2 regions of the Amycolatopsis sp. NPDC034160 genome follow, and region 2 is predicted to be linked to the other one. Evidence: riboswitches for the same ligand, from Rfam matches in the RefSeq annotation. Region 2 holds a riboswitch; the other holds the start of a gene.
What was found. Region 2 has a riboswitch for S-adenosylmethionine ahead of thrC (threonine synthase). Riboswitches for the same ligand answer to the same signal wherever they lie in the genome.

Region 1: another riboswitch for S-adenosylmethionine. It lies ahead of ACZ54P_RS17310 (methionine ABC transporter ATP-binding protein); the one in region 2 lies ahead of thrC (threonine synthase).

What each region holds. Positions count from the first base shown of each region.
Region 1 is NZ_JBVISU010000007.1:193,383-201,149, reverse strand. Features, by position in the region: gene ACZ54P_RS17325 (transglycosylase family protein) at 1-1,062, shown strand, start outside; gene ACZ54P_RS17320 (DUF222 domain-containing protein) at 1,122-2,186, opposite strand; gene rsmA (16S rRNA (adenine(1518)-N(6)/adenine(1519)-N(6))-dimethyltransferase RsmA) at 2,448-3,284, shown strand; SAM riboswitch class I at 3,526-3,616, shown strand; gene ACZ54P_RS17310 (methionine ABC transporter ATP-binding protein) at 3,827-4,837, shown strand; gene ACZ54P_RS17305 (4-(cytidine 5'-diphospho)-2-C-methyl-D-erythritol kinase) at 4,959-5,924, shown strand; gene ACZ54P_RS17300 (ABC-F family ATP-binding cassette domain-containing protein) at 5,992-7,764, shown strand.
Region 2 is NZ_JBVISU010000012.1:36,300-44,066, forward strand. Features, by position in the region: gene ACZ54P_RS23335 (ComEA family DNA-binding protein) at 104-826, shown strand; gene ACZ54P_RS23340 (ComEC/Rec2 family competence protein) at 823-3,228, shown strand; gene thrC (threonine synthase) at 3,246-4,511, opposite strand; SAM riboswitch class I at 4,524-4,656, opposite strand; gene holA (DNA polymerase III subunit delta) at 4,792-5,775, shown strand; gene rpsT (30S ribosomal protein S20) at 5,829-6,089, opposite strand; gene ACZ54P_RS23360 (EamA family transporter) at 6,421-7,326, shown strand; gene ACZ54P_RS23365 (VOC family protein) at 7,350-7,751, shown strand; gene ACZ54P_RS23370 (class I SAM-dependent methyltransferase) at 7,721-7,767, opposite strand, start outside.

The DNA of each region.
Region 1 (7,767 bases), on a different contig from region 2:
CTCACCCTCGGTGGTGGCGGCGCGGCCGCGTTGGCGATGAACAAGAGCGTCACGCTCGACATCGACGGCCAGCAGCGCACTGTTCACAGCTTCGGCGACACGGTCGGCGAGGTCCTCGAAGACGCCGGCCTCTCCGTCGGTGCGCACGACTCGCTCTCGCCCTCACCTCAGGCCGAGGTCGGCGACGGCGGCGTCATCAAGCTGGAGCGCGGCCGCAAGCTGAACCTGGTCGTCGACGGCGTAGCGCAGGAATCCTGGGTTCGCGCGACCAACCTCGGTGAGGCCCTGAACCAGCTCGGCCGTGCCGATCTCGCGAAGGCCGGTACCTGGACCTCGATGCCGCAGAACGGCGAACTCCCCCTCGAGGGCGCCACTGTCGAGGTCAAAACCCTCAAGAACGTCACCCTCTACGACGGTGCGAACGAACCCCGCAAGGTCCAGACCAACTCGGTCACCACCAAGGAATTCCTTGGCGAGCTGCGGATGACCCTCGGCCCGGACGACGAGGCCGTCGGCGGCCTCGACGTCAAGCTGGTCGACGGCGCCGAGGTCCACGTCAGCCGGACCGGCGTCACCATGGTCAAGCAGAACGAGGAAATCGCGCCGCCCGAGCAGAAGGTCGACGACCCGGAGCTCGAAAAGGGCAAGACCAAGGTCGAAGACCCGGGCACCCCTGGCCAGAAGACCGTGACCTACAAGGTCACCCAGCGCAACGGCAAAGAGGTCGGCCGCGAGAAGGTCTCCGAAGAGGTCATCACCGAGGCCAAGCCCAAGATCGTCAAGGTCGGTACGAAGAAGCCCGCGGACCCGGTCATCGGTGACGCCGGCGCCTGGGACCGCATCGCGCAGTGCGAGTCGACCGGCAACTGGTCCGCCAACACCGGCAACGGCTACTACGGTGGCCTGCAGTTCAACAAGAGCACCTGGGACGCTTACGGTGGCGATGAGTACGCCGCGTACCCGCATCAGGCCAGCAAGGCCCAGCAGATCGCTGTCGCCGAGAAGGTCCGCGACGACCGTGGCGGTTACGGCGCTTGGCCGCACTGCGGCAAGAAGGCCTGACGCCAGATCACTCTCCTTTCCTGAAGGCCATCGTGTGGATTCCTCCCGCAGGGTGGCCTTCAGGCCGTTTTTCGCCGTTGAGAGTGCGTAGCGTTTTCGTCGGGGATTTGCCCAACCGATCGGTCAAGCGTCAGCGATGGGGATTCGGCGCCAGGTCTTGGTCTCGACAGCCGGAACCACCAGCGCGGTGGGCGTATGTGGGTCACGTCGCGAGCCTTGTCCGACCGCACGCTGTCGCTGTCGCTGTGCGCACTTTGGTGGCCCTGTTCCGGTGGCTGGGCGGTAGCGGAGCTGTTCGCTGGTTTCTCACCCGGCTCCGCGGTCTCAGGCTGCTCGGTGATCCGCTCTGATTCATGCCGAGGCAAAGGGACCTCCGGGCCGCTCTCCGCGAGATCGACGATCTCTGCGAAAGCGTCGCCGCGTCTTTCCGCCGGCGTACGGCTGTCGGCTTGCCCGTCCGGGGCCGGTTTCGCCAACGGCACGAGAAGCGCGTTCAGGCGAGCGCCCGTCTCTGCGTCGAGGTTGCCCCGCATGTCCCAGCGACCGGTGCGTTTCTGACGCAACCAGAACTCGCTTCGCGGAGTTCTCGGGGTCGGGTCGTGGGTGTCGTTGCCGTCAGGATCGAGGCGCGTGAGCAGGTCCGTTCCGGCAATCGTGACGTCGCGTGGTCTTACGACGCTGGCGAGGTCGACCAGGACTTTTTCGGCGTCGAGCCGGGCACTCGCGGCGACGTGCTCTGGCAACCTCTTCATCACCGTGACAATTCGGTCGATGCCGGCATCGGCCAGTACGCCGGTGGCGGCTGCGGCTCCGGTCATCGGCGCGACGGGTGGAGTCGTGGTCCCGTCGCGCGTCCGTCTCGAGTTGAGGGCCAGCGCTCGACCGGTCACCTTGTTCGCCTCGGCTCGGGAAACCCGGGCCACATGCTCGTAGAAGACGGCGATCGAGTTGTACCCGTAGAGGTCTCGGACACCGCGGGATTCGATCTCGGCCAGGATCTGGCCGACTTCGGCGAAAAGGCGTCGCCCTTCGCGCAGTCGTGTCTGCAACTCGTGGAGAAGCAGCTCGGGGTCACCTTCCGGCAGATTCAGCGGGAAGGTCTTGGAAGTGTTTGTGCTGGTCATCCCTCGATTGTCGAGCCAAATTCGAACTAGTGCACGGTATCGATCGGGTAGATGTTGATCACGCTCCGGCGGGCCGAACTTGCGCCCATCACTCCGACGAATGACTTAGGTCGCGTGGAAGACGCCCAAGGATGATGCGGGCGAGTTGAGGGGGAGCGGAGCCGGACGCCGTTGATGCGCCCCGGCCAGACTTTCTCGCCTTCGAGTGCGACGTCGTCCACCGGCCAATCGCGGCCCGCCGGGGCTGGCTACGATCGTCAGGTGACTGAACTGCTCGGGCCTGCGGAGATCAGGGCGTTGGCGGCCGAGCTGGACGTACGTCCGACCAAGAAGCTCGGCCAGAATTTCGTGCACGATCCGAACACCGTGCGCCGTATCGTCGACCTTTCGGGAGTCGGCGAAGACGACGTCGTGCTGGAAGTCGGACCGGGGCTCGGCTCGTTGACGCTCGGTCTGCTCGCGACCGGCGCCAAGGTCGTCGCGGTCGAGATCGATCCCGTCCTGGCCGGGCGGTTGCCGGACACGGTGGCCGGGCGAGGTGGGGCCGAAAGACTGACGGTCGTCGGGGCGGACGCTCTGCGGATCAAAGCGGAGGACCTGCCTGAACGGCCCACGGCGCTTGTCGCGAATCTCCCGTACAACGTCGCCGTTCCCGTCGTTCTTCACCTACTCGCCGAGCTGCCGTCGCTGACCAGTGGTCTCGTGATGGTCCAGACCGAGGTCGCGGACCGGATGGCCGCCGGGCCGGGAAGCCGGACTTACGGCGTGCCCAGTGTCAAGCTGGCGTGGTACGGGAAGGCGCGCAAAGTCGCCGCGGTGCCCCGGTCGGTGTTCTGGCCGGTGCCGAATGTGGATTCCGCATTGGTCGCCTTCGAACGTGGCGACTTGGTGTGGTCCGTGGACAGGCAGCGGCTGTTCGCGGTCGTCGACGCCGCCTTCTCGCAGCGGCGAAAGACTTTGCGCGCGGCGTTGGCGTCATGGGCCGGTTCCGCCGAACGCGCGGGGGAGTTGCTCGAGAAGGCGGGTGTCGACCCCAAAGCCCGTGGCGAGCAGTTGGATGTTCATCAATTCGCTCGGATCGCCGCTGCGGCCGAGTGACCAGCGGGTGGTCATGACGGGCGCCGCCCAGATGCCAGCCGAGGTCGGCACGACGGCATAAACCTTCTTCTCGATCTGCGCTGCCCTAGCCTGTCTTAGCAGGCAGAGACCTTGACGTAGATCTGGAATCGCTGCCGCTGTCTCATAGTATGGACAGTCAATCCTGTAGTATGGACGCGACCAGACGTGTGATCTGCGCCTACGCGCTTGCTTTCATCCAGTGGGATCGGTTTTACTCAGTGGGCCATCCCGAGCGACTGAGAGACCTGGCTCGCCGAAGTCGCAGCAACCACCCTCCACAGGGCAGGTGCTACCGCCAGGACCGATGGAGGCTGTGCCTAATGAACAGGGTCACCCACCCGCTCCTGCTGACCAGGCGACGTGTCGTCGATGAAGGTCGCCGCACGGTAAGTGCGTGTCGACGCTCCACCGTTACTGCCTGAGTCTTTCCCTTACCTCTGAAATCCGTCCGGTCTGGACGGTCAATCGGTGACGGTTGGCGCGCTCGAAAGAAGCGGCGCCCCATGCGCATGGAGCCTTTCGTGATCACTGTCGAAAACTTGTCCAAGTCTTTCCCCCTCAACGGAAATCCCGTCGTCGCCCTGCGCGACGTCAGCGTGGACATCCAAGCCGGCTCGTTGTTCGGAGTCGTCGGTCCGGCCGGCTCCGGCAAGTCGACCCTCGCTCGTTGCATCGGGCTGCAGGAGCGTCCTGACCGGGGCGTCGTCCGGCTCGACGGTCTCAACACCGGCACTCTGGACGGACGCCGCCTGCGCGAGATTCGCCGCCAGGTCGGTGTCGTGAGCACCAAGTCGGAGTTGCTCGCGGAGCGCACCATTGCCGGCAACATCGCCTCGCCGCTCGAGCAGCTCGGCCTCGATGGACCGCAGCGCCGAAACCGGGTGGGCAACCTGCTCGACCTGGTCGGACTCACGCCGCGAGCAGGTCAGCGGCCGAGTGAACTGTCCGAGGGGCAGCTGCGCCGGGTGGCGATCGCCAAGGCCTTGGCCGCCGGGCCGTCCGTGCTTCTGGCCGACGACCCGACCGCGGGTGTGCGGCCGGAGGAGTCCGGCGCGGTGTTGACCGTGCTCGACCGTGCGCGCGCCGAGCTCGGCGTGACCGTGCTGCTCACCACACCTGACGCCGGCGTGGTTCGCCGTGTCTGCGATGACGTGGCGGTGCTCGAAGCCGGTGCGATCATCGAGCGTGGGACCGTGCTCGACTTGGTCTCCGACCCGAACAGCCGGACCGCGCAGGCGCTGCTTCCCTCGATCGAAACCAGCCGGGCTCAGGCCTCGAAGTACGACCGCGCGGTGGACGTCGTGCTCGTCGGCTTCGCGTCGGTCGGCGCCCTGTTGCCCGAGGCCGCCGGTCGCTTCGACGTCGAACTCGCCACCATCGGGGGCGGTCTGACCCGCATCGGCGACACGCCGGTCGGCCGGTTCCGCCTCGGCGTGCGCGGTGAGCACGCGGACGCCGCGCTCGCCTGGATCGCCGAACGCGGCGGCCACGTGACCCACCCGGTTCGCGGACCGCAGGGCGTCGCCGCCTGATTTCTTCCCGAACTCGCCGCCCTGGACGGAATCCGTCCAGGGCGGCGAGTTCATGTCTGACTCGTCCTGTTCTCTTTCTCCTGGTGGCAGCACAAGTGGGGCGGCCACGTAGGCTTGGCTCGTGCTCGCCGTCGTACCGCCTCCAGTCACCGTCAGGGTTCCCGCCAAGGTCAACCTGCACCTGTCGGTCGGTGACGTACGTCCGGACGGCTACCACGAGCTGGTGACCGTGTTCCAGGCGCTTTCCCTGACCGACGAGGTGACCGTGGCGGTCACCGAAGACCCGGGTGTCGAGGTCTATGGCGAGGGGGAAGGTTCCGTGCCGACCGGGGCCAACAACCTGGCATGGAAGGCCGCGCAAGCGTTGGCGGCTCATGTGGGCAAGACGGAAGGCGAATCCAAGGTTCGCGTGGTGCTTCGCAAAGGCATCCCGGTCGCCGGCGGGATGGCCGGGGGCAGCGCTGACGCGGCCGCGACCCTGGTCGGACTCGCGTCGCTTTGGAAACTCGACATCTCCCGCGACGAACTGGCTGGTATCGCAGCCAAGCTCGGCAGCGACGTCCCCTTCGCGCTCTACGGTGGGACCGCGCTGGGGACAGGTCGAGGTGAGCAACTGGTGCCGGTCCTGTCGCGGCACACCTTCCACTGGGTATTGGCGTTCGACCAGCGTGGTCTTTCGACCCCGCGTGTGTTCGGCGAACTGGACAGGTTGCGCGAAGAGGGCGACCCGCCGCGGATCGGTTCCCATACTCCGGTGGTCGAAGCGCTGGCGTCGGGCGACCCTCGGCAGCTGGCTCTTCTCCTGGGCAACGACCTGCAGGCGGCCGCCGTCTCGTTGCGTCCTGGACTGCGGCGCACCTTGCGGGCGGGAGTCAACGCGGGGGCACTCGCGGGTACCGTCTCCGGCTCCGGGCCGACCTGCGCGTTCCTCTGCGAGGACGCGCAGTCGGCGGTCGAGGTCGCCGCGGAGTTGTCCGGTGCGGGAGTGTGCCGGACGGTTCGGGTCGCGCACGGGCCGGTTCCCGGCGCCCGGCTGGTCGGTGGGGATGACGCGCCGCGACCGGCGCCGCCTCGAGTACACGCGTGAGGATGTCCGGCTGGACGTCTATCAATTTCCTTGTGGTGCAAGCTTTTTGGAAAGGATCGGCTGAGGCATGGCCAACTTGGTCAACCTGGAGTCGGTGAGCAAGTCCTACGGGGTGCGCCCGCTGCTCGACGGTGTTTCGCTTGGTGTGGCGGAGGGACAGCGCGTCGGCGTCGTCGGCCTCAACGGAGGCGGGAAGACGACATTGCTGGAAGTCCTCGCGGGGCTCAGTGAGCCGGACGCGGGGCGGGTGAGTCATGTCCGTGGCCTGCGGATGGCTGTCGTTACCCAGCGCACCGAACTTCCCGGTGGCAGCACCATCGGCGACGTCGTGCTTGAGCGATACGGCGCGGAGCACGAATGGGCCGCCGACGCGCGAGTCAGGTCCATTATGGACGGTTTGGGGATCACCGCTCTCGGTGTCGACACCCCGACGGCGAACCTGTCCGGCGGTGAACGGCGCCGAGTCGCGCTGGCCGCGGCTCTCACCGGCGAGCTGGACCTCGTGGTGCTCGACGAGCCGACGAACCACTTGGACGTCGAAGGTGTGCGCTGGCTGGCGGATCACCTGCTCAACCGCAAGATCGCGGTCGTGGTCGTCACCCACGACCGGTGGTTCCTCGACACGGTCGCGAGTGTGACCTGGGAGGTCGCCAACGGTCGCGTCGAACAGTACGAAGGTGGCTACGCGGACTGGATCTTCGCGCGGGCGGAGCGGGCGAGGTTGGCGGCGACAGCCGAGGAGAAGCGGCAGAACCTGGCGCGCAAGGAACTCGCGTGGCTGCGGCGCGGCCCACAGGCCAGGACTTCGAAGCCGCGTTACCGAGTCGAAGCGGCGGAGGCGCTGATCTCCGATGTCCCGGAGCCGCGTGACTCGGTCGAACTGCAGACGTTCGCGCGGCGACGGCTGGGGAAGACCGTCCTGGAAATCGAGGACGCCACCCTGACCGCCGGCGACCGCACGCTGCTCGACCACGTCACGTGGCGGATCGGGCCCGGCGACCGGATCGGGTTGGTCGGCGTCAACGGGTCGGGCAAGACGACGTTGCTCAAGCTGCTCGGCGGCGACAAGGAGCCCGAGACGGGGCGCCGCATCGAGGGAAAGACGGTCAGCCTCGCGCACCTTCGGCAGGAACTCGACGACCTGCCGGGCGACCTGCGTGTCCTGCAGGCGATCGAAGAGATCTCCGGACGCGTCGTGTTCGGCAAGCAGGAGCTTTCCGCTTCGCAGCTGGCCGAAAAGCTGGGTTTCCCCGCGGCGAGGCAGTGGACCCCGGTCGAAGACCTTTCCGGTGGTGAACGCCGTCGGCTGCAGCTGTGCCGGCTCCTGATGGCCGAACCCAACGTGCTGCTGCTCGACGAACCGACGAACGACCTGGATATCGACACTTTGCAGCAGCTGGAAGACCTGCTCGACTCGTGGCCGGGCAGCCTCGTCGTCGTTTCACACGACCGGTACCTGGTGGAACGTGTCTGCGACACCATCGTCGCCTTGTTCGGCGACGGGCACGTGACCCATCTGCCGGGCGGTATCGAGGAGTACCTCGAACGGCGGGTCAAGAGCCTGGCGAAGGCCAGTGCCGACAGGAAGTCGGGCAGCGGGCAGGCGTCCGAGCCCAAGAAGAGTGCCGCGGAACAGCGAGCGGCGCAGAAGGAGCTGTCCCGCCTCGAGCGCAAGCTCGATCAGTTGCACGCCAAGGAAGGGAAGCTGCACGCGGCACTGCTCGCCGCGGCGACCGATCCGACGAAGCTCATCGAGCTCAACACCGAACTGAAAGCCGTCGAAACGGAAAAGGAGGAGGTCGAGGCCCAGTGGCTCGAGACCTCCGAAGCGGCCGAGTGAGTT
Region 2 (7,767 bases):
GGTCCGTCTTGCCCGGGTCCGGGTTGTCCACAACACCCCACTTATCCACAGCTCCCGGATTCGCCACTGCCGCCGGCCACCCCCGCTCCGTAGCGTCGTTCACGTGTTCGACCGAACCGCCCGTCCACCGGGCTCCTCCGCCAACGCCAGGCTGGCGTGGCTGGCCGCGCAGCTGTCGCCACCCACCCAGGGCCCGCCCGCGGGCAGGCTCGTGCGCCGCTGGGTACCCGCCCGGTTCACGGCGGACGGGGTTCCGGTGAAACGGCGGTGGTTCGCCGTGGCGGCCGTGCTGATCGCGGTTGCCGTGATCGTGACCGGCGCGGTCACTCTGTTCGGACACCGGCCAGGGGCGGAGATCCCACCGCCCCTGCCGTCGGCCAAAGCCGCCGGAGACGCCCCCGCCGCGGCGGCCAAGGCGCCTTTGGTGGTCAGCGTCGTCGGCCGGGTGCTCAGCCCCGGCCTGGTCACGATTCCTCCGGGCGCACGGGTCGCCGATGCCCTCACGGCGGCCGGTGGGCCACGGCCCGGAACGGATCTGACCGGGCTGAATCTGGCCAGACGGCTCACCGACGGCGAGCAGGTGGCCGTCGGTGTCCCCGGACCGGCCGCGGCCGGACCGGGGACACCACCGGGGAAGCTCGACCTGAACACGGCTACGGCCGAGCAACTCGACACCCTGCCCGGGGTCGGCGAGGTGATGGCGAAACGCATCGTCGACTGGCGGTCCGGGCACGGTGGGTTCACCACGGTCGAGCAACTCCGTGAAGTAGAAGGGATCGGCGAAAGTAAATTCAAAAAAGTCCGGGAACTGGTGTCCGTCGGATGAACCCGTCCGCCGATCCGTCCGAAGTGGACACCGCGTCGTGGCGAGGGCAGGACCTGCGGCTGATACCGGCCGCGGCGACGGCCTGGCTCGGCACTCTTTCCGGGCTGCTCGGCGGCTGGTGGATCACGATGCTCTGCGGTGCCGTCGCCGCGGTGCTCGGGATCTTCGCCGCCGTCCGTGCCCGCCGGACGGCGTCCCGGTGGGTGGCGGGCTTGGGTGCGCTCGCGGTCATCGGCGCCCTCACGGCCGGTCCGGTGGCGCTCCGGATCCGGGCCGCCGAGCAGGACGACCTCCGTGCCGCCGCCGCGCGGGGGAGCGACGCCACCATGAGGGTGGTGGTCACCGAGCGGCCACGTCCGGTCCGCGGTGCCGGATACGCCGATCGCCGGGCGGGCACCCGCCTGGTGGTCATCGCCGCGAAGGTGGACGCCGTGGTGGTGGACGAGCGAGGGGTGGATTCCGCGGCCCGGGTCCTCCTGCTCGCTCCCGCCGAGGGGTGGGTGGACCTGCTGCCCGGGCAGCAGGTCACCGCATCCGGGCGGCTGGCCCCGGCCAAGGGGGCCGAACTGACGGTCGCGGTCCTCTCGGTCCGAGGTCCGCCGTCGGCCCTCGGACCGGCGCCCTGGTGGCAGCGAGCCGCGGAATCGCTGCGCTCCGGGCTCCGGGAGCTGTGCGCCGTTCTCCCGGAGGAGCAGGCCGGTCTGGTGCCCGGGCTGGTCGTGGGGGACACGAGCGCGCTGTCCCCGCGGGTCGAGCGTGAGTTCACGGACTCCGGCATGTCCCACCTGATGGCCGTGAGCGGTGGGAACGTGGCGATCGTCTGTGGCTCGATCCTTCTCCTGCTGAGGGTGCTCCGGGTCGGGCCGCGGACGTCCGCCGCCGCGGCCGCCGCGGGGCTCGCCGGGTTCGTGGTCCTCGCCGGACCCGCGCCCAGCGTGCTCCGTGCCGGAGTGATGGGCGCGGTGGGATTGCTGGCGCTGGCCCTGGGCCGCCGGGGTTCGGCGCTGCCCGCGCTGGGGTTCGCCGTGGCGGGGCTCGTCGTGGCCGATCCCGCCATGGCCGCCGATTTCGGGTTTGCTCTTTCGGTGCTGGCCACGGCCGGGCTGGTATTGCTGGCTCCGCGGTGGGCCGAGTGGCTGGTCGGACGTGGCGTGCCGTCCGGGTACGCCGAGGGACTGGCCGTCCCGCTGGCCGCGTTCGTGATGACGGCGCCGGTCATCGCGGGGATGGCGGGATCGGTCAGTCTCGTCTCGGTGGTGACCAACGTGCTCGCCGCTCCGGTGGTGGCCCCGGCCACCGTGTGCGGTGTGCTCGCCACCGTCATCGGGCCTTGGTGGCCTTCGGCGGGAAGGCTGCTGGTCCGCCTGACCGAACCCGAGGCGAGTTGGCTCATCACCGTGGCCCGCCACGGCGCCCGTGCGCCGGGAGCGGTCGTGGAGTGGCCGGGTGGCTGGTGGGGCGGGCTCTTGGCGGCAGGCCTGCTCGTCGTTCTGCTCGTCGCCATCCGGCTGCGGTATGCCCGGATCCTGGTGGCGATCGCCTTGGCAGGCGGACTCCTCGTGTTCGTGCCGGTGCGGGTGCTCGCCCCGGCGTGGCCACCGGCGTCATGGAGTGCCGTCGCCTGCGACGTCGGGCAGGGCGACGCCGTGGTCCTCGCCACGGCCGAGCCGGGGAGGGCGATCCTGGTGGACACCGGCCCGGAACCGGGACCGGTCGACGAGTGCCTGAGCAGGCTCGGTGTGGACCGTCTCCCGCTGATCGTGTTGAGCCATCTGCACGCCGACCACATCGGCGGTCTGGAATCCCTCTTCGAGGGCCGGTCGGTCGGCGCGGTCGCCGTGGGTCCGGGACGGGCGCCCGCTTGGGCGTGGCAGCAGGTCGCCGACGAGACCGCGCGCCGCGGGATTCCCCTGCTGGAACTGGGAATCGGACAACGAATGGACTGGCCGGGACTGTCACTGGAGGTATTGGGGCCACGTTATGTCACCCGGCGATCGGTCCTCGAACAGGACGGAACGGTGATCAACAACGGTTCGGTCGTCCTGCGCGCCGGGACCCCGGCAGGCCGATTGCTGCTGACCGGCGACGTCGAACTCGCCGCACAGACCGACCTGATGGCGGAGGGGACCGATCTGCGTGCCGAGATCTTGAAGGTGCCCCACCACGGAAGCCGTTACACGGCACCGGATTTCCTCAACGCCGTCGCGCCGAGGGTCGCCTTGGTGAGTGTCGGTGCCGGAAACACCTACGGTCATCCTAACAAGTCCACTTTGGACAATCTGGCCGCCGTCGGCGCCTTGATCGCCAGGACGGACACGGATGGCGACACCGCGGTCGTCACCGACGCGCGAGGCCTCGCCCTGCTACGCCGGGGTGAGCCCCGCGGCCCGCCTCGTTCCTGAGGCGGGCCGCGGGAAACTCAGATGCCGAGTGCCTCGCGGACCGCGTCGGCCGAGGCGCTGACGGTGGCCTTCGGGCCGACCTTGTCCTCGATGGCGTCGAGGGTTTTGAGGCCGTCACCGGTGATCAGCAGCACGATTTCGGTGTCCGGGTCGAGCTTGCCGGTCTCGATGAGCTTCTTGGCCGTCGCCACGGTGACCCCGCCGGCGGTCTCGGTGAAGATGCCCTCGGTACGGGCGAGCAGCCGGATGCCTTCGACGACCTCTTCGTCGGTGACGTCTTCGATCGCTCCACCGGTGCGGTTGACCACATCGAGGACGTACGGGCCGTCGGCCGGGTTGCCGATCGCCAGCGACCGGGCGATCGTGTCCGGCTTGACCGGCTGGACGACGTCGTGGCCCGCGCGGAACGCGGCCGAGACGGGCGAGCAGCCGGTGGCCTGCGCGCCGAACACCTTGTACGGCGTTTCTTCGACGAGGCCGAGCTGTCCGAACTCGCGGAAACCCTTGTCCACCTTGGTGAGCTGGGAACCGGAGGCGATCGGCACCACGATTTGCGGGGGAACGCGCCAGCCGAGCTGCTCGGCGACCTCGAAGGCCAGTGTCTTGGAGCCCTCCGAGTAGTAGGGCCGGACGTTCACGTTCACGAACGCCCAGCTCTCCTGCTCCGCGGCGAGCTGGGTGGCGAGCCGGTTCACGTCGTCGTAGTTGCCGTCGACCGCGATCAGGTCGCCGTCGTACACGGCGGTGGTGAGGATCTTGGCGCGTTCGAGGGTCTTCGGGATCAGCACGACCGACCGCCAACCGGCGCGGGCCGCCGCCGCGGCGACCGCGTTGGCCAGGTTGCCGGTCGACGGACAGGCGAGCACCTCGAAACCGAACTCGCGCGCGGCCGCGAGCGCGACGGCGACCACGCGGTCCTTGAACGAGTGGGTGGGGTTGCCGGTGTCGTCCTTGACCCAGATCTTCTTGACACCCAGCGCTTTCGCGAGCCTGTCGGCCTGGACGAGCCGGGTGGCGCCGGGTTCGGTGTTGGGGATTTCTTCGACGTTCGAGGGAACGGGAAGGAGCTTCTTGTAGCGCCAGATGTTCTTCGGCCCGGCTTCGATGTCCTCGCGGCGCACGCGGCCGAAGTCGTAGGCGACCTCGAGCGGCGAGAAGTCCTCGGCGGAAACGAATTCGGGGGCGAGCGGCTGCCGGTGTCCCTCTTCCTTCGACACCAGTTCGACGGCCGGTCCGAGATCCGGGGTCTTGGTGGTGGAGGTCGTGCCGAGGGTTGCGGTCATCGCGAGGTCCTTTCCTCATCTGCCCCGCCGAGGCGGGCCGGAATTGGCACCGTGTTCGTCAGCTATCCCACGATCGCGGGATGACAGGCTGACGCCGGTTGCCGGGGCTTCATCGGGCCGTTCCCTCTGCCCCTCTGGATGAGCGGTATTCACTTGTCGGCACGCGCATGATCGCGTCGCCTCGCTAACACCGTACGACATGGGGCTCGCGTGGGGCCACCGTGCCCGGAACACATCACCGGACAAAGCACACGAGAGGAGCAGTGGCAGGATCGTCACCGTGACGACGCAAGCTTCCGCCCCATCGCCGCTGGTCCTGGTCCTCGGTGAGGAAGAGCTGCTGATCGAACGCGCGATCCGTGGCGCTTCCGACGCGGCCAAAGCGGTCGACCCGACGGCGGACCTCAGCCGGATCCGGGTGTCGGACCTCACAGTCCCGGCACTCGCGGAGATGGTCAGCCCCTCACTGTTCGCCGAGGCCCGGGTCATCGTCCTCGAATCCGCGCACGACATTTCCCAAGAGCTCGCCGACGGGGTGATGGCCTACCTCAAGGCGCCCGCCGACGGCATCGTGCTCGTCGTCGTGCACAGCGGAGGCGGCCGGAGCAAGGCCGCCAAGGCGCTTCCGACGGCCTTGAAGAAGGCAGGCGCGGAGGTCGTCGAGTGCTCGAAACTGACCAAGCCCGCTGAGCGAGAGTCCTTTGTCCGCAACGAAGTCCGGCGGGTGGGCGGAAAGATCGACGGCGCGGCCGTGCTCGCGCTGATCGACGCGGTCGGCTCGGATCTGCGCGAGTTGTCGTCGGCCGCGACACAGCTCGTCGCGGACTCCGGGGGAGTGGTCGACGAGCAGGCGGTCCGCCGCTACCACCGAGGTCGCGCGGATGTGAACGGGTTCGCCGTCGCCGAGAAGGCCGTCGCCGGCGACAAGGCGGCGGCGCTGGAGTCACTGCGCTGGGCGATGCAGCTCGGCGTCCCGCACGTACTGGTCGCGGACGCCCTCGCCGACGCGGTCCGGACGATCGCCCGGGTGTCCGGCGCGGGACGTGGGAACCCGAACCAGATGGCTGGCGAGCTGGGGATGCCGCCGTGGAAGGTGCGCAAGGCCCAAGGACAGGCTCGCGGCTGGGGACAGGACGGTCTCGCCACCGCGATGCGGATCGTCGCCCGGCTCAACGCCGAGGTCAAAGGGGTCGCTGCCGACCCGGAGTACGCGCTGGAACGCGCTGTGCTGGAGGTCGTCGACGCTCACGGCACCAGCCGCTGAACATGAAGAAGGGCCCCGGTGACTCGCGTCGCCGGGGCCCTTCGAAAAGCCGATCAGAGAGAGTTCGCGCGCTTCGCGAGCGCGGACTTCTTGTTGGCGGCCTGGTTGGCGTGGAGAACGCCCTTGGTGACGGCCTTGTCCAGCTTCTTGGCCGCGTCCTTCTGCAGCTCCAGGGCCTTGGCCTTGTCACCGGAGTCGGCGGCCTCGCGGAACTTGCGGATCGCGGTCTTCACCGAGGACCGGATCGCCTGGTTGCGCTGACGCGCCTTCTCGTTGGTGGTGATGCGCTTGATCTGCGACTTGATGTTGGCCACGGGGGCGCTCCTCTTGATCTCTCGGTGGTTTCACCGCCGCGCTGTGACCGGCCCTGCGCGCTCGCGAAAGCGGCGCGGGTTTCCTCCATGACGGAATGCCACACGGCGATGAAGGGCAAGTTTAACAGCCGTCCCGGGGCGGATCGCCGCCGCCTCCGGACGTGTGCTTGCGGTACGGTGAAGATCGTAGTGCCTAGGGTTCCGCCGCCTGCCCGTTCCGTGAGGCACACAATCAGGGCGGGTGGGGCTGGTCCGAGCGGCACCATCGGCGGGGCCGGAAGCGCCGCCGTTCATCTGACGGGACAAAAGCCTGGAGGACCGGGTTTTCCGCATGCGCGGAAAACGTGGAAGGTCCCCAGTGAACGCCACCGCCCTGTCCCTTGTCCTCGCCGCCGCCGTCATCCACGCCGGCTGGAACCTGGCCGCCAAGAGGATCCGCAGTGGTGGAGCCCGGTTCGTGTGGGCCTACTACAGCCTTTCCGCGGTTCTGCTCGTCCCTGTCATGCTGATCTCACTGGTCGTGGAGCCGCAGCGTCCACAGTGGACGTGGTTGCTCGCCTCGGCGGTCACCGCCGTGTTGCACGTCACCTACGGAGTCGTCCTCCAACGGGGTTACGCCGTCGGCGACCTGTCCGTCGTGTATCCACTCGCCCGCGGTACCGGGCCGCTGATCTCCGTACTCGCGGCCGTCGTGCTGCTCGGCGAGCGGCCGGGTCCACTCGGTCTGGTGGGGGCGTTCCTGGTGGTCGCCGGGGTGCTGGTCATCGGGACCGGGCGGTCCCCGGCGCAGGCCGATGCCACGGATCGCGCCGCTCGCCGCAAGGGAGTGGTGTACGGGCTGTTGACCGGGCTCACGATCGCCGCATACACGCTGTGGGACGCGCATTCGGTCGCCGGTCTCGGTGTCCCGCCGATCGTCTACTTCGGAACCGGCGCGATCGTGCAGAGCCTGCTGATGACGCCGTACGCACTGAAGGACCGTGAAGAGGTCTCGTGGCTCTGGCGCGAGCACAAGCGTGAGGTCCTTCTCGTCGGCGCGCTCTCGCCCGTCGCCTATCTGCTGGTCCTCTACGCCCTTCAGATCGCTCCCGTGAGCCTCGTCGCACCGGCGAGGGAACTGAGCATCGTCCTTGGCGGCTTGGCTGCCTGGCTGGTGCTGCGGGAGGCGAACGCCGTACGCAGGCTGGCCGGGTCGGTGGTGGTGCTGGCGGGTATCACCGCGATTGCGATGGCCTGAACGCATCCGGTAGGGATTGAGCCATGGACGTGCTGAGCAGCAGGGTGCTGATCCACCCGAAGGACCTCGATGTGTCGACGGCGTTCTATCGGGACACCCTGGGCCTGGCCATCGACAAGGAGTTCCCCGGCGGAACGGTGTTCTTCGCCGGGAACGGGTCGATCGAGATCGTGGGGACCGGGAAGACCGGTCCGACCCCGGACGTCGCCTTGTGGCTTCAGGTCCGGGACCTGACGGCGGCGCTGGAGGAGCTCGCCTCGAAGGGGCTGGAGCCGGTCCGCGAAGCACGGCGTGAACCGTGGGGCCTGGACGAGGCGTGGATCGCCGATCCGGACGGCACCAGGATCGTGCTGGTCGAGGTGCCGCGTGAGCACCCCTTGCGCACCGATCCGCGTCAGGTCGAGGGTTTCACCGCGCGGAGTTGAGCGGCCAGGGACGCGC